DNA from 3 places in the Streptomyces sp. NPDC054783 genome. Region 3 is predicted to be linked to each of the others. Evidence: riboswitches for the same ligand, from Rfam matches in the RefSeq annotation. Region 3 holds a riboswitch; each other region holds the start of a gene.

Region 1 (9,420 bases), on a different contig from region 3:
GGATGTACGGGTCCTCGAGCGACGCCTCCATGCGCTCCATGTCGGTCGCGAAGTAGGCGGAGATGTAGCCCTTGTCGAAGCGCATGCCCTCGGTGAGCTCGAGCTCCAGGCCGAAGGTGTTGCTCTCCTCGACGGTGATGACGCCTTCCTTGCCGACCTTGTCCATGGCCTCGGCGATCAGCTCGCCGATCTGGGTGTCGGCGGCGGAGATGGACGCGGTGGAGGCGATCTGCTCCTTGGTCTCGACGTCCTTCGCCTGCTCGAGGAGAGCGGCGGAGACGGCCTCGACGGCCTTCTCGATACCGCGCTTCAGGGCCATCGGGTTGGCGCCGGCGGCGACGTTGCGCAGGCCCTCCTTGACCAGGGCCTGGGCGAGCACGGTCGCGGTGGTCGTACCGTCACCGGCGACGTCGTCCGTCTTCTTGGCGACTTCCTTGACCAGCTCGGCGCCGATCTTCTCGTACGGGTCCTCGAGCTCGATCTCCTTGGCGATGGAGACACCATCGTTGGTGATCGTGGGGGCGCCCCACTTCTTCTCGAGGACGACGTTGCGGCCCTTGGGGCCGAGCGTCACCTTCACGGCGTCCGCGAGCTGGTTCATGCCGCGCTCGAGGCCGCGCCGCGCCTCCTCGTCGAACGCGATGATCTTGGCCATGTGAAGTGGTCCCTCCAGGACTGGGGGTGATTCCTTCGGACCGCGCCCGCGCCCGCGACGGACGGCTCGCCGGCCTCGTGGTTCCTTGCCCCACCCGGCCTGCGGGCCTCACCGACCCGGTCCTTCACTGTCACTCTCACCTTCAGAGTGCTAACGCCAATGATTAGCACTCGGCACCCCCGAGTGCAAGCGCCTCGGGCATGGCGGAGGAGCGCTCAGCCGCGCGCGAACAGGGGGCGCCGGGCATGACGAAGGGTCCGTACCCCAGGAGGTACGGACCCTTCGAAGATGAACAGAAGAACGTCGCTGTCAGCCGACGCGTGCTTCAGCTGGTCGCCAGCCGGACCATGTCCGCCTGCGGGCCCTTCTGGCCCTGCGAGATCTCGAAGTCGACCCGCTGCCCCTCTTCCAGGGTGCGGTAACCGTCCATCTGGATCGCGCTGTAGTGGACGAATACATCCGCACCACCGTCGACCGCGATGAAGCCGTACCCCTTCTCCGCGTTGAACCACTTGACGGTGCCCTGAGCCATGCCTAACTCCCCTATTACTGGCCCTTGCACAGATCCACACTTCGCGGACCCGGGTCAGACCTCACCCCCCATCGGTCGGGGGCGTGCGCCGGAACGCGTCGACCGCGGCTGAATGTATCTGTCCAACTGCCGTCTGCAACAGGTCAATCGGACGAGAATTCTGGACGGGAACGGTCCGGAATGTGATGAGAATTCGCCCGACTTCAGGGCAAGTCGGGCCCCTCAAATCACCACAAAAGCCGCATAAGACTCGCCCACTTTGGCTACTTCTTGTCGGGCCTGCGGCATGAATACAAGGCCCCCGACCGGTCGGCCGCGGAGCGCGTTCCCCAACTCTATCGCGCTCAATCACACAGAATTGCCCCCTCCGCTTCTCTCACGGAGGAGGCAATTCGATGAACAATGCGTAACTGACGTTACCTAAGGTAATGATCAGCCGCCGGCGACGGCCGGAATGATGGAGACTCCGGCGCCGTCCGGGGTGGCGGTCTCCAGGCCCTGCTCGAAGCGGACGTCGTCGTCGTTGACGTACACGTTGACGAACCGGCGCAGCTTGCCCTGGTCGTCCAGGACGCGGGCGGCGATGCCGGTGTGGTTCTTCTCCAGGTCGGCGATGACCTCGGCGAGGGTCGCGCCCTCGGCGGCGACCTCGGCCTGCCCGCCCGTGTAGGTGCGCAGGATGGTCGGGATGCGGACAGTGATGCTCATGCTCGTGACCTCCGGTCAGGGTTGGCGCTCCGAAAGGGGCGCGGGGCCGTGTTTCGTACGCGGCTGCCACCGCGTGGGCGCGACCAGACCCCGCGGCCCGCAGACGATAACGGCTACACGAGTCCGGCCTCGTGGAACGAGTCGAGGTTGGGACGAATCGTCGCGGTCAGCCCCGTACCGGCCACCGCGTCGAGGGTCTTCAGGCCATCGCCGGTGTTGAGGACCACCGTGGTCTTCGTCGGGTCCAGGACGCCGTCCTTGACCAGCTTGCGGGTGACGCCGACGGTCACACCGCCCGCGGTCTCGGCGAAGATGCCCTCGGTGCGGGCCAGCAGCTTGATGGCGTCGACGACTTCCTCGTCCGTCACGTCCTCCACGGCACCGCCGGTGCGGCGCGCGATGTCCAGGACGTACGGCCCGTCGGCCGGGTTGCCGATGGCGAGGGACTTGGCGATGGTGTTCGGCTTCTGGGGCCGTACGACGTCATGGCCCGCCTTGAAGGCGGTCGACACCGGGGAGCAGCCCTCGGCCTGCGCGCCGAAGATCTTGTACGGCTTGTCCTCGACGAGACCGAGCCCGACGAGTTCCTGCAGACCCTTGTCGATCTTCGTGAGCTGGGAGCCGGAGGCGATCGGGACCACGATCTGGTCGGGCAGCCGCCAGCCGAGCTGCTCGCAGATCTCGTACGCGAGGGTCTTGGAACCCTCGGCGTAGTACGGCCGCAGGTTGACGTTGACGAAGCCCCAGCCCTCGCCGGCCGGGTCGCCGATCAGCTCGGAGCAGAAGCGGTTCACGTCGTCGTAGTTGCCCTCGATGCCGACGAGGTCGCCGCCGTAGATCGCGGCCATGACGACCTTGCCCTGCTCCAGGTCGTGCGGGATGAACACGCAGGAGCGGAAGCCGGCCCGGGCCGCGGCCGCGCCGACGGCACCGGCGAGGTTGCCGGTGGAGGAGCAGGACAGGGTGGTGAAGCCGAAGGCGCGGGCGGCCTCCAGGGCCTGGGCCACCACGCGGTCCTTGAAGGAGTGGGTCGGGTTGCCGGAGTCGTCCTTGACGAACAGACCGCCGGTGACGCCGAGTTCACGCGCGAGGTTGTCGGCCTTGACGAGCTTCGTCCAGCCCGGGTTCAGGTTCGGCTTGTCGGCGACGTCGGCCGGGACCGGCAGCAGCGGCGCGTACCGCCAGATGTTCGCGGGGCCGGACTCGATACGGCGGCGCAGCTCTTCGGTGTCGTAGGCGGAGAAGTCGTAGGCGATCTCCAGCGGGCCGAAACACTCCTCGCAGGCGAACACCGGGCCGAGCGGGACGCGGTGGCCGCACTCGCGACAGCTCAGGGCCGCGGCGGGACCGAGGTCTACGGTGGAATCGGTGGAGCTTGCAACTGTCTGCACAGCCATGGAGGCGAGGCCCTTTCTCCTCATCTTCCTCACGACGCACCTCGCCGTGAGACGGATTTGGCACCTTCCCTAGCCGGGAGCCTCGCGGAGCGAGAACCGACTGGAGGGTTGCCGGGGCTTCATCGGGCCGTTTCCCTCTGCCCCTCTGGATGAGCGGTATGCGGTTGTGAACGCGCTCCGACCCTCGACATGCGATGGTCATCGGCGTTGTTCAAGACTGTAACCGAAGGCCAGGACAGTTGAGATAGTCGTCCGAACCGCGAGATGGATCACACGGTGCAGCCCGTGCGATCACGAACAGTGAGGAGCCGCAGACCGTGCTGGAAGAAGTCGAGCGCTGGCTGGCCACCCGCTCCTGGTCCGTGGCCGATCGCCCGCTCCACCGGATCCTGGCCGCCAAACAGCGCACCGGCCAGACGATCAGTGTCGTACTGCCCGCGCTCAACGAGGAGGAGACGGTCGGCGACATCGTCGCGATCATCCGCCACGACCTCGTGGAGCAGGTCCCCCTCGTCGACGAGATCGTGGTGGTCGACTCCGGCTCCACCGACCGCACCTCCGAGGTCGCCGCCGCCGCGGGCGCACGGGTCGTTCACCGGGACGAGATCCTGCCCCGCGTCCCCGCCGTCCCCGGAAAGGGTGAGGTGCTGTGGCGCTCACTCCTGGTCACCGACGGGGACATCGTCTGTTTCATCGACGCGGACCTGAGGGAGTTCTCCTCCGACTTCGTCTCCGGGATCGTCGGCCCGCTGCTCACCGAGCCCGGGGTGGACCTGGTCAAGGGCATGTACGACCGCCCGCTGGGCGGCGCCACCGGGCAGGGCGGCCGGGTCACCGAGCTGATGGCCCGCCCGCTGCTGAACATGCACTGGCCGCAGCTGGCCGGATTCGTACAGCCGCTGGGCGGCGAGTACGCGGCCCGGCGCTCGCTGCTGGAGCAGCTGCCGTTCCCGGTCGGGTACGGCGTCGAACTGGGCATGCTGGTGGACGCCCTGCACCTGGTCGGCCTCGACGCACTGGCGCAGGTGGACGTGGGCGTGCGCAAGCACCGCCACCAGGACGGGCAGGCGCTGGGCCGGATGTCCGCGGCGATCTACCGCACGGCCCAGCTCCGGCTGGCCCGCGGCCATCTGATCCGCCCCTCCCTCACCCAGTTCGAGCGGGGCGAGGACGGCTTCGAGCCGCGCACGTACTCGGTGGACACCGAGGAACGGCCGCCGATGGTGGAGATCGCCGAGTACGCCGAACGCAGGGTGGCGTGAAACCGGCCGCGGTGGTCGTATACGGCGGCGTGCCCGGCGTGGCCGTACGTTTGACCGGTTCCGGGCCGGGCTAGGTTGAGGACCATGGCTTCCACGCAGGGTGCTGCCGAGAAGGCTCAGGTGCTGGTCGCGTCCAACCGCGGCCCGGTTTCGTACACGGTGGACGAGAAAGGCTCGCTGCTCGCCAAGCGGGGCGGCGGCGGGCTGGTCTCGGGGCTGTCCGCCATCGGGCCGGACGACGGCTCGGTGTGGGTGTGCTCGGCGCTCGGCGACGGGGACCGGGAGGCCGTACGGCGCGCGGGCGGCGGGCTGCTGCCGGGCGAGGACACCGGCGGGCAGCGGGTGCGGATGCTGGACATCGACGCGAGCGTGCACGCCGACGCCTACAACGGCATCGCCAACTCGGTGCTGTGGTTCGTGCACCACATGCTGTACCAGACCCCGCTGGAGCCGGTCTTCGACGCGGAGTTCCGGCGGCAGTGGGCGTCGTACGAGGCCTACAACCGGGCGTTCGCCGAGGCGCTGGCCGAGGAGGCGGCCGAGGGGGCGGCGGTGCTGGTGCAGGACTACCACCTGTGCCTGGTGCCCGGCATGCTCCGCGCGCTCCGCCCCGACCTGCGGATCGGTCACTTCTCGCACACACCGTGGGCGCCCCCGGAGTACTTCCGGCTGCTGCCCGACGACATCGCCGCCGAGCTGCTGAACGGCATCCTGGGCGCGGACCGGGCGGCGTTCCTGACCAGGCGCTGGGCGGACGCGTTCACGGAGTGCTGTCACTCGGTGCTGGGACCCGGGGCCCCGGCCATGCGGGTCGGTGTACACGGGCTCGGCGCGGACGCCGACTTCCTGCGCAAGCGGGCCCATGAGCCCGATGTGGACGAGCGGATGGCGGCGCTGCGCGCGGAGATCGGCGAAGGCCGCAGCACCATCGTGCGCGTCGACCGCACCGAGCTGTCCAAGAACATCGTGCGCGGTCTGCTGGCGTACCGGCAGCTGCTGGACGACCACCCCGAGTGGCGTGAACGGGTGGTGCATCTCGCGTTCGCGTATCCGTCGCGGCAGGACCTCGCCGTGTACCGGGACTACACGGCCGAGGTGCGGCGGGTGGCCGAGGAGATCAACTCGACCTTCGGTACGGCTGGTTGGACGCCGGTCGTCCTGCACGTCAAGGACGACTTCGCGCGCTCCCTGGCCGCGTACCGGCTCGCCGACGTGGCGCTGGTCAACCCCATCCGGGACGGCATGAACCTGGTCGCCAAGGAGGTGCCGGTCGTCTCCGACGAGGGCTGCGCGCTGGTGCTGTCGCGGGAGGCGGGGGCGTACGAGGAACTGGGCACCGACGCGCTCGTGGTGAACCCGTACGACATCGGGGGCACGGCCGGCGCGTTGCACTCCGCGTTGAGCATGCCGGCGGACGAGCGGGCAGAGCGGTCGAAGCGGCTGGCGGCGGCCGCCACCGCGTTGCCGCCCGCTCGGTGGTTCCTGCAGCAGCTGGAGGCGCTGGAGGAGCTTCAGTCCAGCTGAGCGGCAAGGGTCCGCAGCAGGTGTACGACACCGGGCGGGCCGTCGACCACCACATCGGCTCGTTCCGCCAGCTCCGTGACCTCCGTGCTGCCGCTGCAGACCAGCAGGCCGGGCAGGCCCTCGGCGCGGAGTTCCTCCACGGCGGCGAAGGCTGGGAGGTCGCCGAGGTCGTCGCCGGCGTAGAGGACGGACTCGGCGCCTGTCCTGCGGACGTGGTCGGCGAGCGCCACGCCCTTGTCCATGCCCGGCGGGCGCAGTTCCAGGACCAGGCGGCCGGGTTCGACCATCAGACCGTGGCGGGCGGCGAGGTCGGTGAGGGGGCCGCGCAGGGCCTCGAACACGGTCTGCGGGTCGTCGGCGCGGCGGGTGTGCACCGCGACCGCCCGGCCCTTCTCCTCGATCCAGGTGCCGTGCCAGGCGCCGGCGCCTTCCAGCACGCCCGGCAGCTCGGCGCGGGCCGCGGCGACGCCGGGGTGCGGGGGCGGGGCGGTGACGGTGCCGGTGACCGCGTCCCAGCGTTCGGCGCCGTAGTGGCCGAGGACGGTCAGGTGCTCCAGGCCGGGGACACCGGCGAAGCCGCCGTAGCGGACCGCGACGCCGGCGGGGCGGCCGGTGATCACGGCGACGGAGGCGACCCTGGGAGCCAGGGCTGCGAGTGCGGGTACGGCCTCGGGGTGGGCGCGGGCCCGCTCGGGGTCGGCGACGATGGGGGCCAGGGTGCCGTCGAAGTCCAGGCCGACGGTCGCGGCGCTCGGCTTGGCGAGGAACGCGGCGAGTCCGTCCCGGCCGGGCTGGGTCTGCGGGGTCGGCAGAGGGTCCATACAGCGACACTATCCAGCGCGGGCCCGGAACACTCCTGTGGCTCCGCCCCGGCCCCCCCGTTTCCCACCCGCCGGGCAGCTGCTCAGCGCTCCGTGCGCCGGGAGTCCCGTACCCGGCGCAGGCGGTTCACCGTCACCGGGTCCGCCGCCAGTGCCCGCTCGTCGTCCAGCAACGCGTTCAGGAGGTGGTAGTAGCGGACCGGGGACAGGCCCAGTTCCTCGCGTATCGCTCGTTCCTTGGCGCCGGGGCCGGGGAAGCCGCGGCGCTCGAGGGCGAGGATGGCTTGTTCGCGGGGGGCGAGTTCCATGCAGTCACCGTAACGGTGGGCGCTGACAGCGGCGCTCAGTTCTTGGCGCTGCTGTCGGCCGCCGTCGCCGTCGCCTGGAGGCGGGTCAGGACGCCGGCGGGGTCGGCCCCGGGGGCGACGGCCTGGCCGATGTTCTGCTTCACGGCCGCGCTGACCGACGCCCAGGAGGTCTTGCCGACGGGATACAGCTCGGAGGTGGGCAGCTCGCCGAGGAAGGGGTGCAGGGCCTTGTCGGGGGCGGAGTCCGACTCGCTCATGGCGTTGGACGCCGAGCCGGTGACCGGGAGGAGGCCGTACTCGCGGGAGAAGGCCAGGACGTTCTTCTCGGTGTAGACGAAGTTGAGGAAGTCGCCTGTCTGGTCCCGGTGCCCGTTCTGCTTGAAGGCCATCATCCAGTCGGCGACACCCATGGAGGCCCTGGCCCTGCCGGTGCGCCCCGGCATCGGCACCATGCCGAACTGCACGCCCTTCTTCTCGGCCTGCTGGATCAGCGTGGGGTGCCCGTTGAGCATGCCGACCTGACCGTCGGCGAAGGCGGCGAACGCGGTCGCGCGGTTGAGCCTGCCGGGCGCGACCGGCCCGGTCAGGCCCTTGTCGACCAGGTCGTCCTTGAGCCAGGTGAAGGTCTGGACGTTCTGCGCGGAGTCGATGGTGTACGTGCCGATGTCGTCGGTGTAGCCACTGCCGCCGTTGTTGCCGCTGCTGCCGCTGAGCAGCCACTGCATGGTCTCGGCCTGGGCCTCCTCGGGGCCGAGCGGCAGCGCGAGGGGGTACTTCACGCCCTTGGCCTTGAGCGTCCTGGCGTCGGCGGCGAGCTCGTCCCAGGTGGTGGGCGGGGTGATGCCGGCCTTGGCGAACAGGGTCTTGTTGTAGAAGAGCACGCGCGTGGAGGCGGCGAAGGGGATGCCGTACTGCGTGTGGTTCCACTGCCCGGCGTCGGAGAGCTGGGAGAGGAAGTCGGCCTGGGTCCGTATGGAGAGCAGGTCGGAGGCCGGGTAGAGCTTGCCGGCGGCCGCGTAGTCGGCGTAGGCGCCGATCTGGGCCAGGTCGGGGGCGTGGCCGGCGGCGACCATGTCCTTGACCTTGGCGTCGACGTCGTTCCACGAGTACACGCTGACGTCGATCTTCACACCGGGGTGCTTCGACTCGTACTCCTTGGCCAGGGTGTCCCAGTACTTCTGGGAACTGTTGGCGGGAGAGTCGCCGTAGTCGGCGGCGACGAGTCTCAACGTGACGTCGGAGGAGCCCGTACTCCCGCAGCCGCCGAGGACCGCCGTCATGCCCAGTGCGGACACCACCGCGATCGTTCCTGCCGTACGCCGACGCAACCTCAACGCCCCAACCCTGCTGTCTGACCGTTCAACATATGGACACGTAAGGTCTACACCACGTGAGTGGACTAGACCTCTCGCGGGTGGGAGGGTCACACTAGGGCCCGTGGTGAGACATGTCATCGCCCTGGACGTGGGCGGTACCGGGATGAAGGCCGCCCTCGTCGGCGACGACGGCGAACTGCTGCACCGCGCCCGCCGCGCCACCGGCCGCGAGCGCGGACCGGACGCGGTGGTCGCGACGATCCTCGACTTCGCCGCCGAGCTGCACGCGTACGGCCTGCAGCGCTACGGCGAGGCCGCCGCCGCTGCCGGCATCGCCGTCCCCGGCATCGTCGACGAGGAGCGGGGCATCGCCTCCTACGCGGCCAACCTCGGCTGGCGGGACGTGCCGCTGCGCGCGCTGCTCGGCGAGCGGCTCGGCATCCCCGTCGCCCTCGGCCACGACGTACGCACCGGGGGCCTCGCCGAGGGCCGGATCGGCGCGGGCAGGGGCGCCGACCGGTTCCTGTTCGTACCGCTCGGCACCGGGATCGCGGGCGCCATCGGCATCGACGGCCGGGTGGAGGCGGGCGCGCACGGCTTCGCGGGCGAGATCGGCCATGTGGTCGTACGGCCCGGCGGGATCTCGTGTCCCTGCGGGCAGCACGGCTGCCTGGAGCGGTACGCCTCCGCGTCCGCCGTCAGCGAGGCCTGGGCGGCCGCCTGCGGGGACCCGGACGCGGACGCCGCCGATTGCGCCGAGGCCGTCGCGTCCGGTGACCCGAACGCCGTCCGGGTCTGGCAGGAGGCGGTCGACGCGCTCGCCGACGGCCTGGTCACCGCGCTCACCCTGCTGGACCCGCGCACCCTGATCATCGGTGGCGGTCTCGCCGAGGCGGG
Region 2 (9,420 bases), on a different contig from region 3:
ACGACCAGCCGGTCGGCGATGCCGGCTCCGGCGGCATACCTCTGGTAGCCGTCCAGCAGATAGCCGTCCCCCGTGGGGGTCAGGATGAGCGGCGGTTCGTGTGAGGCGATACCGCCTCCCCAGCACCACAGCGCCGCCGTCGACTCCCGCTCGATGCGGGCGGTACGGGTGGGGTCGGCGAAGAACCGGGCGCTGAAGGACAGGAAGTAGTGGTTGCCCAGCAGGTGGCCGATGGCCCCGTCGGCCGCAGCGACGGTCCGGACGACCGCGTAGGCCGTGCGCCAGTCCGCGCCCCCTCCCCCGTGCTCGGCCGGTGCCAACAGCGTCAGCAGCCCCGACTCGCGCAGCCGCGCGACCTCATCGAGCGGTGCTTTGCCGGCCTGTTCGCGCTCGACCGCGTCCGTGGCCAGGTCGTCCGCCATCTCACGGGCTATGTGCAGCCAGTCGGCCTGCCCGGCTCCCGCGCCGGTCACCTCGTCCGCCGTCACCGTCATATCCGCACTCGCTCCCCGCGACTGCGGGTGTCGCTGCAGCTGAGTGCTGTGGTCATGGTGTCTTCCTTCAGGGGACCGAGGACGACGCGGTGCCCGGCGAGACGGCGTGGGAGTGGAGCGGTGCGCGGGGTGACGCGTCGGCTTCATCATCCTCACTCTCCTCTTCGACCACCGTCAACACTTCCCTAGTAATTCGATAGGAATACTAGGGAATCTTGGTCCGCTCTGGCTGATTCACGCTTCCGGATGGCGAGTTCGCGACAACGAGAGCGGGGCGCCGCCGGACGGGGCCGGGAGCATTCCGCGGCTGCGCAGTTCCGGGACGACCAGGTCGACGAAGGTACGCATACCGCGCCTGCCTTCAGGCCGAGCGCGGGTTCGTCCCACAGGGCCTGGCGCGGGTCCGGGGCCTTCGGCACGGGCAGCCAGGGCAGGGGGTCGCCCGCGAGACCGGTGCGGAGGACCAGGTAGGAGTCGGGCGAGTTCTTGTGGAACGCCGCCGAGTTGAGGGTGCTGGTGCGGATCGGGTCACCGCGCGCGTCGGGCTGGGCGAGCACGGGGAGGTCCTGCTGCGCAGCGGCGGCCCACATGACGAAGGCGGCTGCGGCCTCTGGGCCGCCGAAAGCAGCCGGACGACCTCGCCGAGGGTGCACACGCTGACCTCCCCCCTTCACGGGAGCCGGACACGGTGATGCCGAGCAGCCCGCAGTCCGACAGTTCGTCCACGTGGGTCATCGCGGGCTCCCGGCGCCCGCGAAGGGCACCTGGGCCGAGGGAGCGGCCTGCTGTCCGTACGGGTGCCGCCACAGGCCCTGCGCCTGAAGCTTCGGCAGGACGCCCTCGCCGAACCAGTAGGCCTCCTCCAAGTGCGGGTAGCCGGAGAGCACGAACTCCTCGATGCCCAGGCCGGCGTACTCCTTGATCCGCTCGGCGACCTCGGTGTGACTGCCGACCAGCGCCGTGCCCGCGCCGCCGCGTACCAGGCCGATGCCCGCCCACAGGTTGGGGTGGATCTCCAGGCCGTCGCGGTTGCCACCGCCGTGCAGGGCGAGCATCCGCTGCTGGCCCTCCGACTCGCTGCGGGCCAGTCCGGCCTGGACCGACTTCACTGTCTCCGGGTCGAAGCCGTCCAGGAGCCGGTTCGCCTCGGCCCACGCCTGCTCGGAGGTGTCGCGGGTGATGACGTGCAGCCGGATGCCGAAGCGGACGCTACGGCCCTCCTTCTCGGCCAAAGCCCGGATCCAGGAGATCTTCTCGGCGACCTGCGCGGGCGGCTCCCCCCAGGTGAGATAGACGTCGACATGTTTGGCGGCGACTTCTCCCGCGATCGGCGAGGAGCCCCCGAAGTACACCTCGGGGAGCGGATCGGGCACCCGGGCGAGCTTCGCGTCCTCGACCTGGAGGTGCTCGCCGCGCAGGTCGACGGTCTTGCCCTCCCACAGCCCTCGTACGATCTCCAGGAACTCGCCGGTTCGGCGGTAGCGGGCGTCCTTGTCGAGGAAGTCTCCGTAGGCGCGCTGTTCGTGGCTCTCGCCCCCGGTGACCACGTTCAGCAGCAGCCGTCCGCCGGTCTGCCGCTGGAAGGTCGACGCCATCTGGGCGGCGAGTGTCGGCGAGACGGAGCCGGGCCGGAAGGCGACGAGGAACTTCAGGCGTTCGGTGTGCTGGCTGACCATCGCGGTGGTCAGCCACGCGTCCTCGCACCAGGCCCCCGTCGGCGTGAGCGCGCCGACGAAGCCGAGGTCCTCGGCGGCGCGGGCGATCTGGCTCAGGTAGGCGACCGTGGGCGGCCGGTCGCGCCCGGACTCCGTGGCGGGGGTGCCGTGGCCGCCGCCGACGACATGGCGGCTGTCTCCGTTGGTCGGCAGGAACCAGTGGAAGGTGAGGGACACGTGGAGTCTCCGATCCGGAGTGCGATCAAGGTTGTTCGTCAGAGGAGGCCGTGCCGGGGCGGCCTGGTGCCGTTCAGGACGTAGCGGCCGATGTGCTGGACCTTCCAGCGGGCCGGGTCGTGCAGGGTGTGGGTGCGCGCGTCGCGCCAGTGGCGGTGCAGGCCCAGAGAGTCGAGCGCGGAGCGGGTGCCGGAGACCTCGAAGAGGGCGCTGCCTACCTCCACAGCGGCCTCCGCCGCCGTCACCTTGGCCGCGGCCACCGCGATCGAGGCCGCGGCTGCCGTGTCGTCGGTCAGGTCGGCGCGGGCGTCATCGACCGCGCGGGCGGCCTCGCGGAGCAACGCTTCGGCAGCCCGCACTCTGATTCCCAGTTCGCCGAACCGCTGGATCAGCAGCGGATCTTCCGCAGCGGTCGCGTGCCCCTCGTCGACGCTCTCGAACCAGGGGCGGCTCTTCGTACGGACGAACTCCACCGCCTCGGCCAGCGCCCCGGCGGCGATCCCGGCGTCGATGGCAGCGTGCAGCAACTGAGCCACCGCTCCGTGGAGTTGGGGCCCCTGGAAGGTCAGGTGGTGCGGCACGACCCGGTCGGCGGGGACGGGCACCGACTCCAGACGGACGGTTCCTCTGGCGGTGGTCCGCTGTCCCATGCCGTCCCAGTCGTCGACGACCGTGAGGCCGGGCGCGTCGCGCGGCACGTACGCCACGTGCAGGGTGTCGTCTTCGGTGCGGGCCAGGACGGGGATCCAGTGGGCGAACAGCGCGCCGGTGGAGTAGTGCTTGACGCCGTCGAGGACGTACGACCCGTCCGGAAGCCGCGCGAGCCGAGTGCGGATGTCCTGGATGTGCCGGGTGCCCGCCTCGGACTGGGCGTTGCCGAAGCGCTTGCCCCGCAGGACCTCGCCGAAGAAGAATTCCTGCTGCCGCTTGTGCCGGGGGTTGTCGAGGACCTCGGAGGGCGGGCCCTGCTCGACGATCCTGCCGCCGTCGATGAAGACGACCCGGTCGGCGATCTCCCGGGCGAACCCGATCTCGTGGGTGACGATGACCAGGGTGGTGCCGCCGGTCGCCAGGTCCCTGATGACGGCGAGGACTTCGCCGACCAGTTCGGGGTCGAGCGCGGAGGTGGGCTCGTCGAAGAGGACGACGCCGGGGCGCAGGGCGAGGGCGCGGGCGATGGCGACGCGCTGCTGCCGGCCACCGGAGAGCTGGCGCGGGTAGGCGCCGGTCTTGTCGGCGAGGCCGACCCGGCCGAGGAGTTCGCGGGCGAGTTCCTGGGCCTCGGGCTTGCCGAGCCGGCCGGTGGCGACCGGGGCGGCGGCCACGTTGTCCACGACCGTCAGGTGCGGGAACAGGTTGAAGTTCTGGAAGACGAAGCCGATCCGACCGCGTTGGGTGAGGATGGCCCGCTCGCTCAGCTCCTTCAGCCTCCCCCAGCCTTCGGCCGGGGGGACCCCCATCTCCCTACGGTCGCCCTGCCTCTTCACGCCGATCGGCTCGCCGTTGATGCTGACGTAGCCGATCTCGGGCTTCTCCAGATGGTTGATGACCCGCAGCAGGGTGGACTTGCCGGAGCCGGAGGGGCCGAGGATGACGGTGACCTCGCCGGGGCGGACGGTCAGGTCGATGCCGTCCAGTACCCGGTGGGTGCCGTACCACTTGTGCACGTCGTGGACCTCGACGGTGGCGGCTTCGACGTCCGCCAGGGCTTCGAGCGTCTTGGCGGTCATACGACGGCCTCCCGGCGGATGTGGGCCCGCAGGCCGGTGAGACCGGTGCGGAGCTTCTGCAGCGGCGTCGGCGGCAGGCTGCGGGTGGCACCGCGGGCGTAGTACCGCTCGACGTAGAACTGGATGACGGAGACGACGCTGGTCAGGATCAGGTACCAGACGGTGACGACCAGCAGCAGCGGCACGATGTCGCCGGGATAGGTGGAGCCCATGGTCTGTGCGGAGCCGAACAGGTCGAGCAGGGAGACGTAGAAGACCAGCGAGGTGCCCTTGATCAGGCCGATGAGCTGGTTGACGTAGTTCGGGATGATCGAGCGCAGCGCCTGCGGAAAGACGATCTTCCGGAACCGGTAGCCCTTGGGCAGGCCGAGCGCCGCGGCCGCCTCGTGCTGGCCCTGGTCGACGGAGAGGATGCCGCCGCGGACGACCTCGGCCGCGTAGGCGGCCTCGTTGAGGCTGAGGCCGATGACGGCGACGACCATGTCGGTGGCGAGCTTCGACTCGTCGAAGGAGAAGACGGCCGGGCCGAAGGGGACGCCGACGCTCAACGTCTTGTACAGGGCACTGAAGTTGTAGAGGAAGATCAGGACAACGATGAGCGGGATGGAGCGCAGCGCCCAGATGTAGGTCCAGCTGACCGCGCGCAGCACCGGGCTCTTCGACAGCCGGGCCAGGGCGAGCAGGATGCCGCCGAGCAGGCCCAGCACCGCGCTGTAGGCGGTGACTTCGAGAGTGATGAGGAGCCCGTCGAGGATGTTCGGCCGCAGGAACCAGTAGCCGAAGCGGTCCCACTGGTAGAAGGGGTTGGAGACCAGTCCGTGCACGAACTGGGCGACCAGGACCAGGACGACCGCGGTGGCGACCCAGCGTCCTGGCCGCCGCAGCGGCAAAACTCGCTGGGCAGTGAGGGCTTTCTGCGGTTCGTCGGCGGTCGGCGCCTCGGGGAGGGTGGCGGTGGCGCCAGGGGGTTCACTCATGGTGGGCTCCGGCTGGGTGGAAACACCCCGGACAGCGCGCCAGGCATGCGGCGGCGGATGCTACGGCGAGGTACCGGGGGCGTGGCGGACGACGGCACACCGCGAGGGCGGTGGTGGTCAGGGGACGGGGCTGCGGGGAGGTGTCAGCCCCGGCAGCGGGCGCGGCCCGGTGCGGTACACAGTGCGCTGTTCACGCGGAGCAGATCGACGGCGCGATCGGCGACGAGGAGGTTCGGGTACGGCCGTACGCAGCCGTGCGGGCGGCGTGTCGCCGTCCTCGGAGCTGCGTACATGGCGTCACCGTCACTGTTCCGGCCCTTAGGGCCTCGCGCTTACCGATACGTCATCGGTCCGGTCGTCACCTGGGGCACCCCACCGCGGTGCGAGGGTTGCCGGTCAGCAAGCCAGGGCTTGTCGCTGACGCTCATGACCGTTCTGGGCCGTAGTCAGGACAATGACCCGAACGAATGTCAACGCCGGTCCACCAGGTGGAACGGCTAAGGGGCTGTGTGTGCCGCCCAGTCCAGGATCCGCACGGCTGCTCCGGCGGCCTCCAGGCCCTGACGGCGGGCGTGGTGACGGCGGTGGATGCCGCCGAGGTCGAGGTGGGCGCCGAAGGCCGGGTGGGTGGCCAGGCGGCGGGCGTAGGCCCACAGGGTCGGGTGCTCGGCGATGCGCTGGACGGCGGCGGCGTCCAGGTGGTTGCGGTGCACGGTGTCGAGTTGGACCAGGGCGACCCACAACTCGACGTCTGCGGCGGTGACTTCGTCGCGGATGAGGTACGTGCGTCCGGCCAGCCGGTGCTCCAGCGCGCCCAGCGTCTCCAGCAGAGTCCCGAGCGCCGCGTCGCGCTCGACCTGCCCGCCACCGGCCGAACCGGCGCGCTGGGCGGCCTCGTCCATGCTCCGCGCGCAGATCCGCTCGACGGCCTCGATCTCCGACTCGGCGCCGCAGGGGTGGAGCGAGACGCCGCCGGTGCCGAACCTCCGGGCGAGGTCGCGCATGATGTCCGGGGCATGGGTGCTGACGATCCGCCCGGACCAGTCGTCGCTGAGCACCGGAGCGGCGGCCGGACCGGTGTACCGGTGGACGCTCGCCTCGTACAGCGGGCGCAGAGCCGAGTGACCGCCGTCGGGACAGTCGGGCACGGCGGGCAGGAAAGTCGCCGGACAGGCGGTGTCCAGGCCGAGCAGGCTGTGGGTGACGGCGATGCGCAGGCCGTCGGGAGCGGCCGTCGACAGATGGAGGCGGTAGCGGCCCGGAACGGCGTAGTGGCCACTGCGCGCGTCCCGGCCGATCCGGCCCCGGAAGGCCGGTGCGGACCGGTCGGACGCGTGGGCGGCCAGCGGTGTGACGGTCATGACCCTCCCCGGGAGCTGGCGCGGACGTACGCGCGGCGGAAGCGACGCCTGACGAGGGAGCAGGGCCCACCTGTGCGCACCGGACAGGACGGCACCTCAAGGTGGAGAGGAGGCGCCGCCGGCGCGGGATGGGCGCGGCTCAGCCCTGGGGCCTGATCGCGCTGCAGACGCGCTGCAGGTCGATGTGGCGGCGGGAGGTGAGAAGGAGAGGCGACGGCTCACTCGGACGGTGCCCGGACCAAAGCGCCTCATGTTTCCCTACCTATTCACTAGGATTCCCCCAGTGAGTGTCGATCCGACCGACATCGGCGTCAAGAGGGCCGTCTCGCATCGCGGACGCCCCGATGGACGGCTGTCCCCTTCGACACAGTCACCACACGTTTCGCACTGCAACCGCCGGGACGCGGCGACGGTCTCTGCGTGGGACGCAAAGCAGCACGGGCGGGCTCCCGCCGGCCGGGAAGTGGATGCGGCGGGAGTCGCGATCAGGTCCGCCACGGGAAGCGGGTCAGGCCCGGGAAGCGGGTCAGGCCCGGGAAGCGGGTCAGACATGGAACTGGTTCGCGGGGACCGCAAGCCCGTAGTGCTCGCGGAGTGTCGTGCCCTGGTACTCCTCGCGGAACAGCCCCTTGCTGCGGAGGATCGGCAGCACGTGGTCGATGAAGGCCGCGAGGCCCGACGGCAGGGCGGGGGCCATGATGTTGAACCCGTCTGCCGCACCGCCCTCGAACCAGGTGATGATCGTGTCCGCGACCTGCTCGGGCGTGCCGACGAACTCGAAGTGACCGCGCCCGCCGCCGAGCCGGGAGATGATCTGGCGGACCGTCAGCTGTTCGCGTGCCGCGAGGTCGATGATCAGGTCGGAGCGGCTCTGGGAGCCTTCCAGCTTCGGCCTGGCGAGAATGAAGTCCGGTAGGCGCTCGTCGAGTTGGAAGACCGTCGGCTCGGTCTCGAAGACTGCCGCCAGCTGGCGCAGCCCGTACTCCGGGACGCGCAGGTCGTCGAACTGTCGCGCAAGCGCCCGGGCCTCTTCTTCGGTCGACCCGATGTACGGGACGATGCCCGGCAGGACGATCACCCCGTCCGGGTCGCGCCCAGCGGCCCTCGTCCGTGCCTTGATGTCGGCGTAGAAGACGGCTGCGCGCTCGTACGTCGTGTGGGCGGTGAAGATCGCCTCGGCGTGCCGTGCCGCGAAGTCCTTGCCGTCCTCCGAGGAGCCGGCCTGAACGAGCAGCGGGTAGCCCTGCGGAGGGCGCTGGACGTTGAGCGGGCCGGCCACCTTGAAGTGCCTGCCCTGGTGGCCGATCCGGTGCAGGCGGGCAGGGTCGGCGTAGCGTCCGGTGGCCTTGTCCGCTACGACGGCCTCGGACTCCCAGCTGTCCCACAAGGCCTTGGCGACCTTCAGGAACTCGTCGGCGCGGGCGTAGCGTTCGGCGTGGTCGGGGCGGGTGTCGAGGCCGAAGTTGGCGGCCTCGTCGGCCCCGGCCGAGGTGACGATGTTCCAGCCGGCGCGGCCGCCGCTGACATGGTCGACGGACGCGAGCCGGCGGGCGAGGTTGTACGGCTCGTTGTACGTCGACGACACGGTGGCGATGAGGCCGATCCTGCTGGTCGCCTGGGACAGCGCGGTCAGCAGCGTCAGCGGCTCCAGCTGGCCCGGCGGCCGGAACTCGCCGGTGCCGATGAGGGCCGGGCCGTCCGCGAGGAACAGTGAGTCGAACGTGGCGCTCTCGGCCAGCTGCGCCAGCTCGATCCAGTGCTGGAGATCGAAGTCGGCCCGGGGATTGCTGTGCGGGAGCCGCCAGGCGGCCTCGTGGTGGCCCGCTTCCATGAGGAAGGCGTTGAGGTGGAGCTGCCGTCGTCTCGCGCTCATGAGGTGACCTTCAGTTTGGCGCTGTCGTAACCGGCGGGAAGGAGGTTGTCGGTGATCGACTTGACGTCGACCTTCTTGGTGATCTGGCCCGCCTCCAGGAAGGCGTCGGCGAGCTTCTGCTCCAGCTCGATGTCCGACTGCTCGATCGGGGTCACCCGGTTCGAGTAGGCGGCCAGGGACGCCTTGGCATCCGCCGGCGGGATGCCCTGCTCCTGCGAGAGGGCCTGTGCGTACTTGTCGGGGTTTTTGACCGCCCAGGCGAACTCGCGCGAGAGCCGCTTCAGGACGTCCGTGAGAGCGGCCCGCTTTGTCCTGTCGTTCAGCGACTTGTCGGTTGCCACGTAGTAGCTGCTGGTCTGGTCGATCGGCGGGAGGCCTTTCACCAGGACCCGTGCGCCGTTCTTGACCGCGATCGCCGACTGGGGGTTCCAGATCGACCAGGCGTCCACCTTTCCGGTGTTGAACGCCGTGGCCCCGGCCGCCGGGTCGAGGAAGACCAGCTTCACGTCCTTGGGGGTGAGGCCGACGCTTTTCAGCGCGTTCAGGGCCAGGCCGTGGGCCGAACTGCCCTGCGGCACAGCGATCCTCTTGCCCTTGAGGTCGGCGGCCGTCTTCAGCTTCGAGCCCTTGGGGACGATGATGTTCTCCGCGGCCTGGTCGGGCGTGAGCGAGCGGTTGACGGCGACGACCTTGAAGCCGTACTCCTTCGCGGCGCCGGTGATCGGCGGTACGTCGCCGACGCTGCCGAGGTCGATGTCGCCCGAGGCGGCGGCCTGCACGAGCGGTGGGCCGTAGGTGAAGCGGGCGAACTTGACCTTGTAGGGGGCGTTGTCGAACACGCCGGTCAGCTTCGCCAGGGCCTGGCTGCCGTCGCCGCCGTTGTCGCCGATGGTGAAGGTGTACTTGCTCCACTCGGGGTGCTTGGCGTCGCTCGCGTCGACGGCGTTGCTCGGCGGCGCGGTGGTGTTCGACGAGGATCCGCAGGCCGCGAGGGTGCTCGCCAGGGCGAGCGAGCCGACGGCTCCGATGAGTCCGGCTGTTCTCTTTCGCATGGGCTTTCGTGCTTTCTGTGCTGGGTGAGGGTGTTCGGGAG
Region 3 (9,420 bases):
TTCGTCGCCCGGTTCTACTCGATCCACATCCTGCTGCTGCCGGGCATCATGCTCGGCCTGATGGTGGGCCACCTGATCCTGGTCTTCTACCACAAGCACACGCAGTTCGCGGGTCCGGGCAAGACCAACAAGAACGTCGTCGGCATGCCGCTGCTGCCGGTCTACATGGCCAAGGCCGGAGGCTTCTTCTTCCTGGTCTTCGGTGTCATCGCGGTCATCGCGGCGGTCGCCCAGATCAACCCGATCTGGGCCATGGGCCCCTACCGTCCGGACCAGGTGTCCACCGGCGCCCAGCCCGACTGGTACATGGGCTTCTCCGAGGGTCTGATCCGCTTCATGCCGGGCTGGGAGATCAACTTCTGGGGTCACACGCTCGTCCTGGGCGTGTTCATCCCCCTGGTGATCTTCCCGCTCGTCCTGGTGGCGATCGCGGTCTACCCGTTCATCGAGTCCTGGGTCACCGGCGACAAGCGCGAGCACCACATCCTGGACCGCCCGCGCAACGCCCCGACGCGCACCGGTCTCGGCGTCGCCTGGATGACGCTGTACCTGACGCTGCTGGTCGGCGGTGGCAACGACCTGTGGGCCACGCACTTCCACCTGTCGATCAACGCCGTGACCTGGTTCGTCCGGATCGCCTTCTTCGTCGGCCCGGTCATCGCGTTCCTCGTCACCAAGCGGATCTGCCTGGGTCTGCAGCGCCGCGACCGCGACAAGGTGCTGCACGGTCGCGAGACCGGCATCATCAAGCGTCTGCCGCACGGTGAGTTCATCGAGGTGCACGAGCCGCTCAGCCAGGAGCAGCTGCACACCCTCACGGCTCACCACCAGTACGAGCCGGCCGAGATCGGCCCGACGGTCGACGAGAACGGTGTCGAGCGCAAGGTGCCGGCCTCGGAGAAGCTCCGGGTGAAGCTGTCCAGCGCCTACTACGGCGAGGACAACCAGATCCCGAAGCCGACCGTCGACGAGTACAAGGAGATCACGAGCGGCCACGGCCACCACTGATCCCCGCGTCGCCACGCCACACCGAAGGGCCCCGTCCGGGTTACGGACGGGGCCCTTCGCCCTGCCCGGGGCTGGATAGGCTGGGATCACACTGTTCTCACGACACCAGGAGCGGCTGATGAGCGCTGTGACCCCCGCTGGAGGCGACACCGCGGCGGGCCGTTCCTGGCCCGCGGTACTGAACGCCCTGCTGGAGGGCCGCGACCAGAGCGCGGACGCCACGGCATGGGCGATGGACCGGATCATGCGCGGAGAGGCGACGGACGCGCAGATCGCGGGATTCGCCGTGGCCCTGCGGGCCAAGGGTGAGACGGTGGAGGAGATCACCGGGCTCGTCCGCGCGATGTACGAGCACGCGAACGTCATCGAGGTGCCGGGGGAGACCGTCGACATCGTCGGCACCGGTGGTGACGGGGCCAAGACGGTGAACATCTCCACCATGTCCGCGATCGTCGTCGCCGGCACCGGCGCGAAGGTCGTCAAGCACGGCAACCGGGCCGCTTCCTCGGCGTCGGGCGCGTCGGACGTACTGGAGAAACTCGGCGTCAATCTGAACCTCCCGCTGGAGCGGGTCCCGCTGGTCGCCGAAGAGGCCGGGATCACCTTCTGCTTCGCGGTGAAGTTCCACCCGGCACTGCGCCATGTGGCCGCGGCCCGTGGCCAGTTGGGCATCCGCACGACCTTCAACGTCCTCGGTCCGCTGACCAATCCGGCGAAGGTCCGCGCCCAGGCCGTCGGCGTGGCGGATCTCCGGATGGCCCCGATCGTGGCCGGCGTCCTCGCCGAGCGCGGCAACTCCTCGCTGGTCTTCCGCGGCGACGACGGCCTGGACGAGCTGACGACGACCGCCACCTCGCGGGTGTGGATCGTCCGGGACGGCAAGGTCGCCGAGGAGACCTTCGACCCGCGGGACGTCGGCATCGACCTCGTCCCCGTGGAGGCGCTGCGCGGCGCGGACGCGTCGTACAACGCGGAGGTCGCCCGCCGCCTGCTCGACGGCGAGAAGGGGGCCGTACGGGACGCGGTGCTGCTGAATTCGGCGGCGGCACTCGTGGCCCTGCACCCGACGGACGCCCCGCTCGCCGACCAGCTGCGGGCCGGCATGGCCAGGGCCGCCGAGTCCATCGACTCCGGCGCGGCGAAGCGGGCGCTGGAGCGGTGGGTGGCGGCGAGCAACGCCTAGCGGTCACCGACGGTCGTCCCGCGATCCGGACGCGGGTTGCGGGACGGCGATCTTTTCCCGTACGTTCCTGAACCAGGTCATGAGTGACAGCCATTCGGCCCCGGCCGGCTGTCCGGCAACCCTCCGTCCGTGGCGGGGTGCCCCGGGTGAGGACCAGGCCGTAGGCAGCGAGGTCTACGGCAAGCGCGGACCCCTCGCGTGCTTTTCGAGAGCGCGGGACCAGGGGTCCTGGTCATCGAGGGAGCCTTCCGTGAGCAAGCGAATGCGATAGGGCCGCCGAGCCCCGTCTCCGCGCACCCTTTTCTCTTCTTCCTGCGCCCTCCGGGCGTATGTCCTCACGGGAGTTCCCCATGTCCGTCTTCACCGCTGCCGCCGACCAGTCTGTTTGTGCCCCGCTGCCCGTTCTGGGCAGGGATGTCACCGTCCCGCTCGTGACCGGCGGCGAGGTCACCTACGCGGCCCTCGACTACGCGGCCAGCGCCCCCGCCCTGCAGCGCGTCTGGGACGACGTGGCCGCCTACGCGCCGTACTACGGCAGCGTCCACCGGGGCGCCGGCTACCTCTCCCAGCTCTCCACCGACCTGTTCGAGAACGCCCGCAGGACGGTCGCCGACTTCCTCGGCTGCCGCGCCGACGACCAGGTGATCTTCACCCGCTCGACCACGGACTCCCTGAACCTCCTGGCCCGTGCCCTCCCGGCCGACTGCCAGGTCTTCGTCTTCGAGACCGAGCACCACGCCTCCCTGCTGCCCTGGCAGGACGCCCGTGTCACCTACCTGAACGCACCGCGCACCCCGCAGCAGGCCGTCACGACCCTGGAGCGGGCCCTGGCCGGCCGCGACCCGTACGGACCGGCGCTGGTCTGCGTCACCGGCGCCTCCAACGTCACGGGCGAGTTGTGGCCGGTACGGGAGCTGGCGGCGGCCGCGCACGCGCAAGGCGCCCGCATCGTCCTGGACGCCGCCCAGCTGGCCCCCCACCACCCCGTGTCCCTCCGCGACCTGGACGTCGACTGGGTCGCCTGCTCGGGCCACAAGCTGTACGCCCCCTTCGGCTCCGGCGTCCTGGCCGGCCGTGCCGACTGGCTGCGCGCGGCCGAGCCGTACCTCGCGGGCGGCGGCGCCAGCCGCAGGGTGACCCGGCGTCAGGACGGCGGTGTGGACGTGGAGTGGCACGAGAGCGCCGCGCGGCATGAGGCGGGGTCGCCCAACGTGATCGGCGCGTACTCCATCGCGTCGGCCTGCAACGCGCTGACCGAGGCCGGCTGGGACGCCCTGGTGGCCCGCGAGCAGCACCTGGTCGCCAGGGTCCGCGCGGGCCTGGCGGAGGTCCCCGAGGTGAAGATCCTCTCGCTCTTCGGCGACGACGCCCCGCGCGTCGGTGTCATCTCCTTCGTCGTCGAGGGCTGGAACAGCTCCCACTTCGCCGCCGCGCTCTCCGCCGAGTACGGCATCGGCGTCCGCGACGGCCTCTTCTGCGCCCACCCCCTGGTCCGCACACTCCTCGGCACCGACCCCCAGACCCAGGGCGAGTGCGGCGCCCCCGAGGCCGCGCCGGGCGAGAAGTCCCTCAACGCCATCCGCGTCAGCTTCGGCGCGGGCACCCCCGACGAGCATGTCGACCGGTTCGTCACCGCGGTGCGCGAACTCGTCACCGAGGGTGCGAAGTGGACGTACCGGACGGAGGACGGCCGCTGCGTACCGGCGGTGTGATCAGCCCCTGAGGTGCGGCGGCTCACGGATTCCGGGGAACGGCACGTGTTCCCGGCGCCGAAGAGGTACCCGTCCCGGTGACGATCCCGCGCGACGGCGCGTTCTTGCGGGGCCGTCGAGGCACTCGGGTCGGTGGCGATCGCGCGCGTCGGTGCGGTCTTCTGGTGTCCGTCGAGGCACCGGGGCCGTTGGCGATCGCGCGCGTCGGCGTGTTCTTGCGGGGCCGTCGAGGCACTCGGGTCGGTGGTGATCGCGCGCGTCGGTGCGGTCTTCTGGTGTCCGTCGAGACCCCCGGGCCGGTGGTGATCGCGCGCGTCGGTGCGGTCTTCTGATGTCCGTCGAGACCCCCGGGCCGTTGGCGATCATGTGCGACGGCGTGTTCTTGCGGGGCCGTCGAGGCACCCGGGGTCGGTCACGATCGCGCGCGTCGGTGCGGTCTTCCGGTGTCCGTCGAGGCACCCGGGCCGTTGGCGATCCCGCGCGACGGCGGGTTTCCCGGTGTCGTCGATGCGTCCGGGGCGGTCACGACCACGCGGCGGCAGCGCGACGGCGGCGGCACCGGCTCCCCGGATGCCCCCTGCCGCACACACCTCCGGCGCCGGAGGTCCGGCTCGGCGACGAGGTCGACCCGGTCCTGCGTGGGCGGCTTGCGCGCCGACGACGCGCGCAGGCTGATCACGGTGAGCCCGCCGGGCAGCCCGCAGCGGACCCGCACGCCCGGCACCCGGAACCGAGCCGCGCCGGTCCTGCCGGGCGCCGACGTGTCCGTGTCGACCGGCAGCCCGGACTCGGGCGGGCTGCGCCGCCGCGCCGCCGACGGCAGTACCCCGGGCCCGCCGTCACTCCCGTCGTCGCGGGGCGCCCGGGACGGGGCGCGGACGTGGCAGGTGGCCGGGGCGCCGATGCGCCGGTGACGGTTCTGGCGGGCACCCCGGTTCACCGGCTCGGCCGCCCTGTGCGGTGGCGGCCGGCGCAAGCGTGCAGGGACGTCTCGGATCAGTTGCGGACCCCGGACCCGCGCCCCCCGGCACCGGTATCGCCGCGGTCGAACCGTCCGTCTAGTTGTCCAGGCCGATCGAGAACGCCGCTTCCAGGTCGTGCTGGGAGTAGGTGCGGAACGCGACGTGCGTGTCGGTGGCCTCCACGCCGGGGATCTTGCTGATCCGGCCGGGGATGACATCGGCCAGGTCCTCGTGCTGCTGGACCCGGACCATGGCGATCAGGTCGTAGGTGCCGGTGACCGAGAAGACCTCGCTGACGCTCTCCAGCGCGGCGATCTGCTCCGCGATCTCGGGGATCCGGTCCACGCTGGTCTTGATGAGGACGATCGCGGTGATCACGGCTGGTTCTCTCCCTCGGGTGCCGGAGCTGGGGCGCACTTCACTCTAGTCGTACGGCCGTACCGGACCCACGCGTAGCCGAAGCCCAGGCCGAAGCCGACGAGGTGGGCCAGATACGCCACCCCGGGACCGTTGGAACTCTGCTCCGCCGCCGCCCACTGCAGCGCCGCCCAGAACGGCAGCACGACCCACGCCGGGAACCGCAGTGGCAGGAAGAACAGGAACGGCAGAAGACTGGTCACACGGGCCCGGGGGAACAGGTAGAGGAACGCTCCGAGGACCGCCGAGATCGCCCCGGAGGCGCCCACCAGCGACTGCTCGGAGGCGGCGTTGGCGGCCGCGTAGCCCAGCAGGGCGAGACAGCCGCAGCCGAGGTAGAAGAGGGTGAACTCGACCCGGCCCATCCGTTCCTCGGTCATCGTGCCGAAGACGAAGAGGAAGAGCATGTTGCCGAGCAGATGCACCCAGCTGCCGTGCACGAACAGGGCCGTGGCGGGAGTCAGGGCCGCGCGCACCGGCCTGGCGAACAGCTCGGCCGGCACCACCCCCCAGCGCCGGAAGTACGCCCGCTGCGCGGCCAGCAGGCCGTCCCCGGAGCCGTATCCCGGTGTGAGCCCCGAGGCCGGGCCCAGGACGAAGAGCAGACAGCACAGGGCGATGAGGCCGTACGTCACGGGCGCCGGTGCGCTCCGGACCGCTCTGAAGGCCCTGCCGGCCGCCGTGCTCCACTCGCTGATCATGAATACAGAGCATGACGTAACGGGACGCAAGCTCACAGACCGCCTCGCCGCCTTGGAGGGACCAGCGGCGAGTCGTCGCCAGGCCGTAGGGTTACGGCCACACCCGTCCGCCCGCGGCGCGGTGAGCGACTACGAGAAGGAAGCGGACAGCCACGATGACGGTTCCCCTGCCGACCGCCACCACCCGATGGCGCTGCACGCTGTGCGGCAACCTCACCCGGTTCGACGTGACGCGTTCCTCGAAGGTCGTCGAGTACGTCCACCTCGATCTGGCCGGCGAGCCGAGCGTGGAGGAGCGCGAGGTGGTCAGTGAGACCATCGAGTCGGTGCGGTGCCGCTGGTGCAACGCGGTGGACCAGGTGGAACTCGTGGACAGGCCGGGTGCCGGCTCCTGAGCGGAGCGGCCCCGAAGAAGTCGAAGTAGTGGGGTGTGACGGATGGCGGAGACCGCAGGCGGGGGGCCGGGCGACGGCACCGCTGAGGTGCTTGACCGTCCGCTGCCCGACGGAGTGCGCCGCCGGGTCGTCCAGATCGTCTCGGACGGCTTCGGCAGCCTGACCGTGGCGGAACTGCCCGCCCAGCTCAGGCAGTACGCCCGGTTCGCCCCCAACCGCCGGGCGAAGTTCGCCGGGAACGCGATGGCGGCGGCACTGGAGACCGACGCGCTGTTCCGGCAGCGGATCGGGGAGAAGTTCAGAGAGGCGGAGCCGGAACTCGCCGGCGCCCTCGACTCCGGCTCGCCGCTCCCGGCCGCGGACCCGCTCGACGTGGCGGCCGCGGCCTATGTACTGCGCCCGGCGGGCTGGGTGAAGCTGGTCACGGCGGCCGGCGAGGAGGTCCAGCGCGCGGACGCCGAGCGCGCCGACGAGGAGAGCCGGGCCGAGCTGGAGCGGCTGCGCGCCGAGCTGGCCCAGGCCCGCGAGCACACCCGCGCCGAGACCGAACGGCTGCGTACGGAGCTGGAGTCGGCGAAGAAGGAAGCGGAATCCCTGCACCGCAAGCTCCGGGCCGCGCTCAGCGACGTCAAGCGGGGCGAGGCCGCCCTGCGCAAGGCCCAGGCCGAGATGGACGCCGTACGCGCAGAGGCGCACCGGCAGGTGTCGGCCGCCGAGAGCGAGTCCCGCCGGCTCAAGGCCCGCCTCGGCGAGGCCGAGGCCGCGCTGGAGGCCACCCGCCGCGCCGCCCGCGAGGGCCGCAGCGTGGAGGACATGCGGGTGCGGCTGCTGCTCGACACCCTGCTGGAGGCGACCCAGGGCCTCAGGCGCGAACTCGCCCTGCCACCCGTGTCCGTACGGCCCGCCGAGACCGTGGACGCGGTCGAACCGGGACGAATGACACCGAAGGACATCGCGGCGCGCGCCCTGTCGGAGCACGATCCGGCCATCCTCGACCAGTTGCTGGCGCTGCCGCAGGTCCATCTGGTGGTCGACGGCTACAACGTCACCAAGACCGGCTATCCGCAGATGCCGCTGGAGAAGCAGCGGCTCAGGCTCCTCGGTCAGCTCTCGGCGCTGGCCGCGCAGACCGGCGCCGAGGTGACCTGTGTCTTCGACGGCGCCGAACTGGCCGCCCCGGTGCTGCTCGCGCCGCCGCGCGGGGTCAGGGTGCTGTTCTCGAAGCCGGGCGTCACGGCCGACGAGCTGATCCGGCAGCTCGTGCGCGCGGAGCCCCCGGGCCGTCCGGTCATCGTCGCCTCCACCGACCGCGAGGTGGCCGACGGGGTCGCCAGGGCGGGTGCCCGTCCCGTCGCCTCTGCGGTGCTTCTCAAGCGACTGTCCTGAAGGCCCAACGGGCATATGCAATGCCCGAATTGGCCGGATCGTCACGCAACGTAGTGTCGATCGCACATCACCGCATGTGAGTTCTGTGCAAAGAATGCATTGCGTGATGGGATTTTCTGGTGAGAGGATTTGAACTGATCACAACTGGGTCACTAGGGTCTGGGCTCGAACCTCCGAACGGGTGATCACTCACTCACTCACAAGAAGGAGTTCGTCCTCCGTGGCGTCCCACCGTCGACCCAAGCAGCAGAGTCGCGCCCGCGTGACCGTGCTGACCACCGCAGCAGCGGCCGCCGTCGTCCTGAGCGCGAACGCCGCCAACGCCGCGCCGAGCCAGAAGCTCACCAAGGACCAGGTCAAGGCCAAGGTCGACAAGCTCTACGAGGAGGCCGAGCAGGCCACCGAGAAGTTCAACGGGGCGAAGGAGAAGCAGCAGAAGCTGCAGAAGGAAATATCCACGATCCAGGACAACGTCGCCCGGGGCCAGCAGGACCTCAACAAGCTGCGCGACGGCCTCGGTTCGCTGGCCACCTCGCAGTACCGCTCCGGTGGCATCGACCCCTCGGTCCAGCTCTTCCTGTCCTCCAACCCGGACGACTTCCTCGACAAGGCCTCCACGCTCGACCAGCTGAGCGCCCAGCAGGTCGACGCGCTGAAGAAGATTCAGGACAAACAGCGCGAACTCGCCCAGGAGCGCGCCGAGGCCGCCCAGAAGCTCAAGGACCTCTCCTCCACGCGCACCCAGCTGGAGCAGAAGAAGGAGGAGGTCCAGGGCAAGCTCGCCGCGGCGCAGAAGCTCCTCAACACCCTGACGGCCAAGGAGAAGCAGGAGCTGGCCGACCAGCAGGCGCGCGCCGACCGCTCCTCCAGTCAGCGGGTGAACCTCGGCGACGCCCCGCCGGCCTCCGGCCGTGCCGCGGCGGCCTTCTCCGCCGCCCAGGCCCAGCTCGGCAAGCCGTACGTCTACGGCGCCACCGGCCCCTCCTCCTTCGACTGCTCGGGCCTGACCTCCTACGCCTACGCCCAGGCCGGCGTCTCCATACCGCGCACCTCCGAGGCGCAGGCCACCATCGGCACCCGCATCTACGACCAGAGCCAGCTCAAGGTCGGCGACCTGGTGTTCTTCTACAGCGACATCCACCACGTCGGCCTGTACGCGGGCAACGGCCAGGTGCTGCACGCCCCGCACACCGGCGCGGTGGTCCGCTACGAGACGATGTCCGACATGCCGTTCCAGTTCGGCGTCCGGGTCTGATACCCGCGCGAGCCCCGGGAAACGCCCGCACGGGGGCGCCCGAACGGGCGAATCCCGTGGACCGGAACTGACTCCACGCCCCGCCAATGACCTGGGTCAGCGGCGGGGCGTCACCGTATGTTGCCGCCACGGCCGTTGGTCCGGCCCCTTCCGCACGGCTACTGTCTGCCGCGTTTCCCCGGCGCCGGGGTCTCCCCGTCCCCAGGCGCCGGGGAAGCAGTCTCTGTCCGCCAGCAGAAGGACTGCCGTGGGGTCTCACCGTCGCTACGCCTCTTCCGGATTCGACCGGGGCGCCGTCGCCCTGTGCGTGCTGTCGGCCGCGACCGCCGCGCTCGGCGCCGTACCGGCGCAGGCCGCACCGCACGCCGACGGCCGGACCGAGGTGGACCGGCTCTACCAGG

What was found. Region 3 has a riboswitch for S-adenosylmethionine ahead of ACWGJ5_RS22835 (aminotransferase class V-fold PLP-dependent enzyme). Riboswitches for the same ligand answer to the same signal wherever they lie in the genome.
Region 1: it holds a riboswitch for S-adenosylmethionine, as region 3 does, so the genes downstream of both, thrC (threonine synthase) here and ACWGJ5_RS22835 (aminotransferase class V-fold PLP-dependent enzyme) in region 3, are expected to answer to the same signal.
Region 2: it holds a riboswitch for S-adenosylmethionine, as region 3 does, so the genes downstream of both, ACWGJ5_RS28180 (amino acid ABC transporter permease) here and ACWGJ5_RS22835 (aminotransferase class V-fold PLP-dependent enzyme) in region 3, are expected to answer to the same signal.

Annotation. Positions count from the first base shown of each region.
Region 1 covers NZ_JBSHAY010000007.1:134,680-144,099, reverse strand. Annotated here, with positions in the region: gene groL (chaperonin GroEL) at 1-655, opposite strand, end outside; gene ACWGJ5_RS15410 (cold-shock protein) at 981-1,187, opposite strand; gene ACWGJ5_RS15405 (MoaD/ThiS family protein) at 1,620-1,895, opposite strand; gene thrC (threonine synthase) at 2,009-3,292, opposite strand; SAM riboswitch class I at 3,310-3,448, opposite strand; gene ACWGJ5_RS15395 (glucosyl-3-phosphoglycerate synthase) at 3,610-4,554, shown strand; gene ACWGJ5_RS15390 (alpha,alpha-trehalose-phosphate synthase (UDP-forming)) at 4,639-6,078, shown strand; gene otsB (trehalose-phosphatase) at 6,066-6,899, opposite strand; gene ACWGJ5_RS15380 (DUF3263 domain-containing protein) at 6,983-7,207, opposite strand; gene ACWGJ5_RS15375 (ABC transporter substrate-binding protein) at 7,243-8,535, opposite strand; gene ACWGJ5_RS15370 (ROK family protein) at 8,648-9,420, shown strand, end outside.
Region 2 covers NZ_JBSHAY010000018.1:59,906-69,325, forward strand. Annotated here, with positions in the region: gene ACWGJ5_RS28160 (acyl-CoA dehydrogenase family protein) at 1-494, opposite strand, end outside; gene ACWGJ5_RS28165 (LLM class flavin-dependent oxidoreductase) at 1,226-2,386, opposite strand; partial or broken gene ACWGJ5_RS28170 (acyl-CoA dehydrogenase family protein) at 2,425-3,309, opposite strand; partial or broken gene ACWGJ5_RS28175 (amino acid ABC transporter ATP-binding protein) at 3,298-4,116, opposite strand; gene ACWGJ5_RS28180 (amino acid ABC transporter permease) at 4,113-5,093, opposite strand; SAM riboswitch class IV at 5,417-5,525, opposite strand; gene ACWGJ5_RS28185 (glutathione S-transferase C-terminal domain-containing protein) at 5,591-6,454, opposite strand; partial or broken gene ACWGJ5_RS28190 (putative leader peptide) at 6,594-6,662, opposite strand; gene ACWGJ5_RS28195 (LLM class flavin-dependent oxidoreductase) at 6,999-8,327, opposite strand; gene ACWGJ5_RS28200 (aliphatic sulfonate ABC transporter substrate-binding protein) at 8,324-9,379, opposite strand.
Region 3 covers NZ_JBSHAY010000013.1:13,275-22,694, forward strand. Annotated here, with positions in the region: gene qcrB (cytochrome bc1 complex cytochrome b subunit) at 1-1,008, shown strand, start outside; gene trpD (anthranilate phosphoribosyltransferase) at 1,127-2,191, shown strand; SAM riboswitch class IV at 2,267-2,383, shown strand; gene ACWGJ5_RS22835 (aminotransferase class V-fold PLP-dependent enzyme) at 2,542-3,903, shown strand; gene ACWGJ5_RS22840 (hypothetical protein) at 4,347-4,817, shown strand; gene ACWGJ5_RS22845 (Lrp/AsnC family transcriptional regulator) at 4,962-5,243, opposite strand; gene ACWGJ5_RS22850 (rhomboid family intramembrane serine protease) at 5,240-5,983, opposite strand; gene ACWGJ5_RS22855 (hypothetical protein) at 6,139-6,378, shown strand; gene ACWGJ5_RS22860 (NYN domain-containing protein) at 6,421-7,764, shown strand; gene ACWGJ5_RS22865 (NlpC/P60 family protein) at 7,985-9,019, shown strand; gene ACWGJ5_RS22870 (NlpC/P60 family protein) at 9,267-9,420, shown strand, end outside.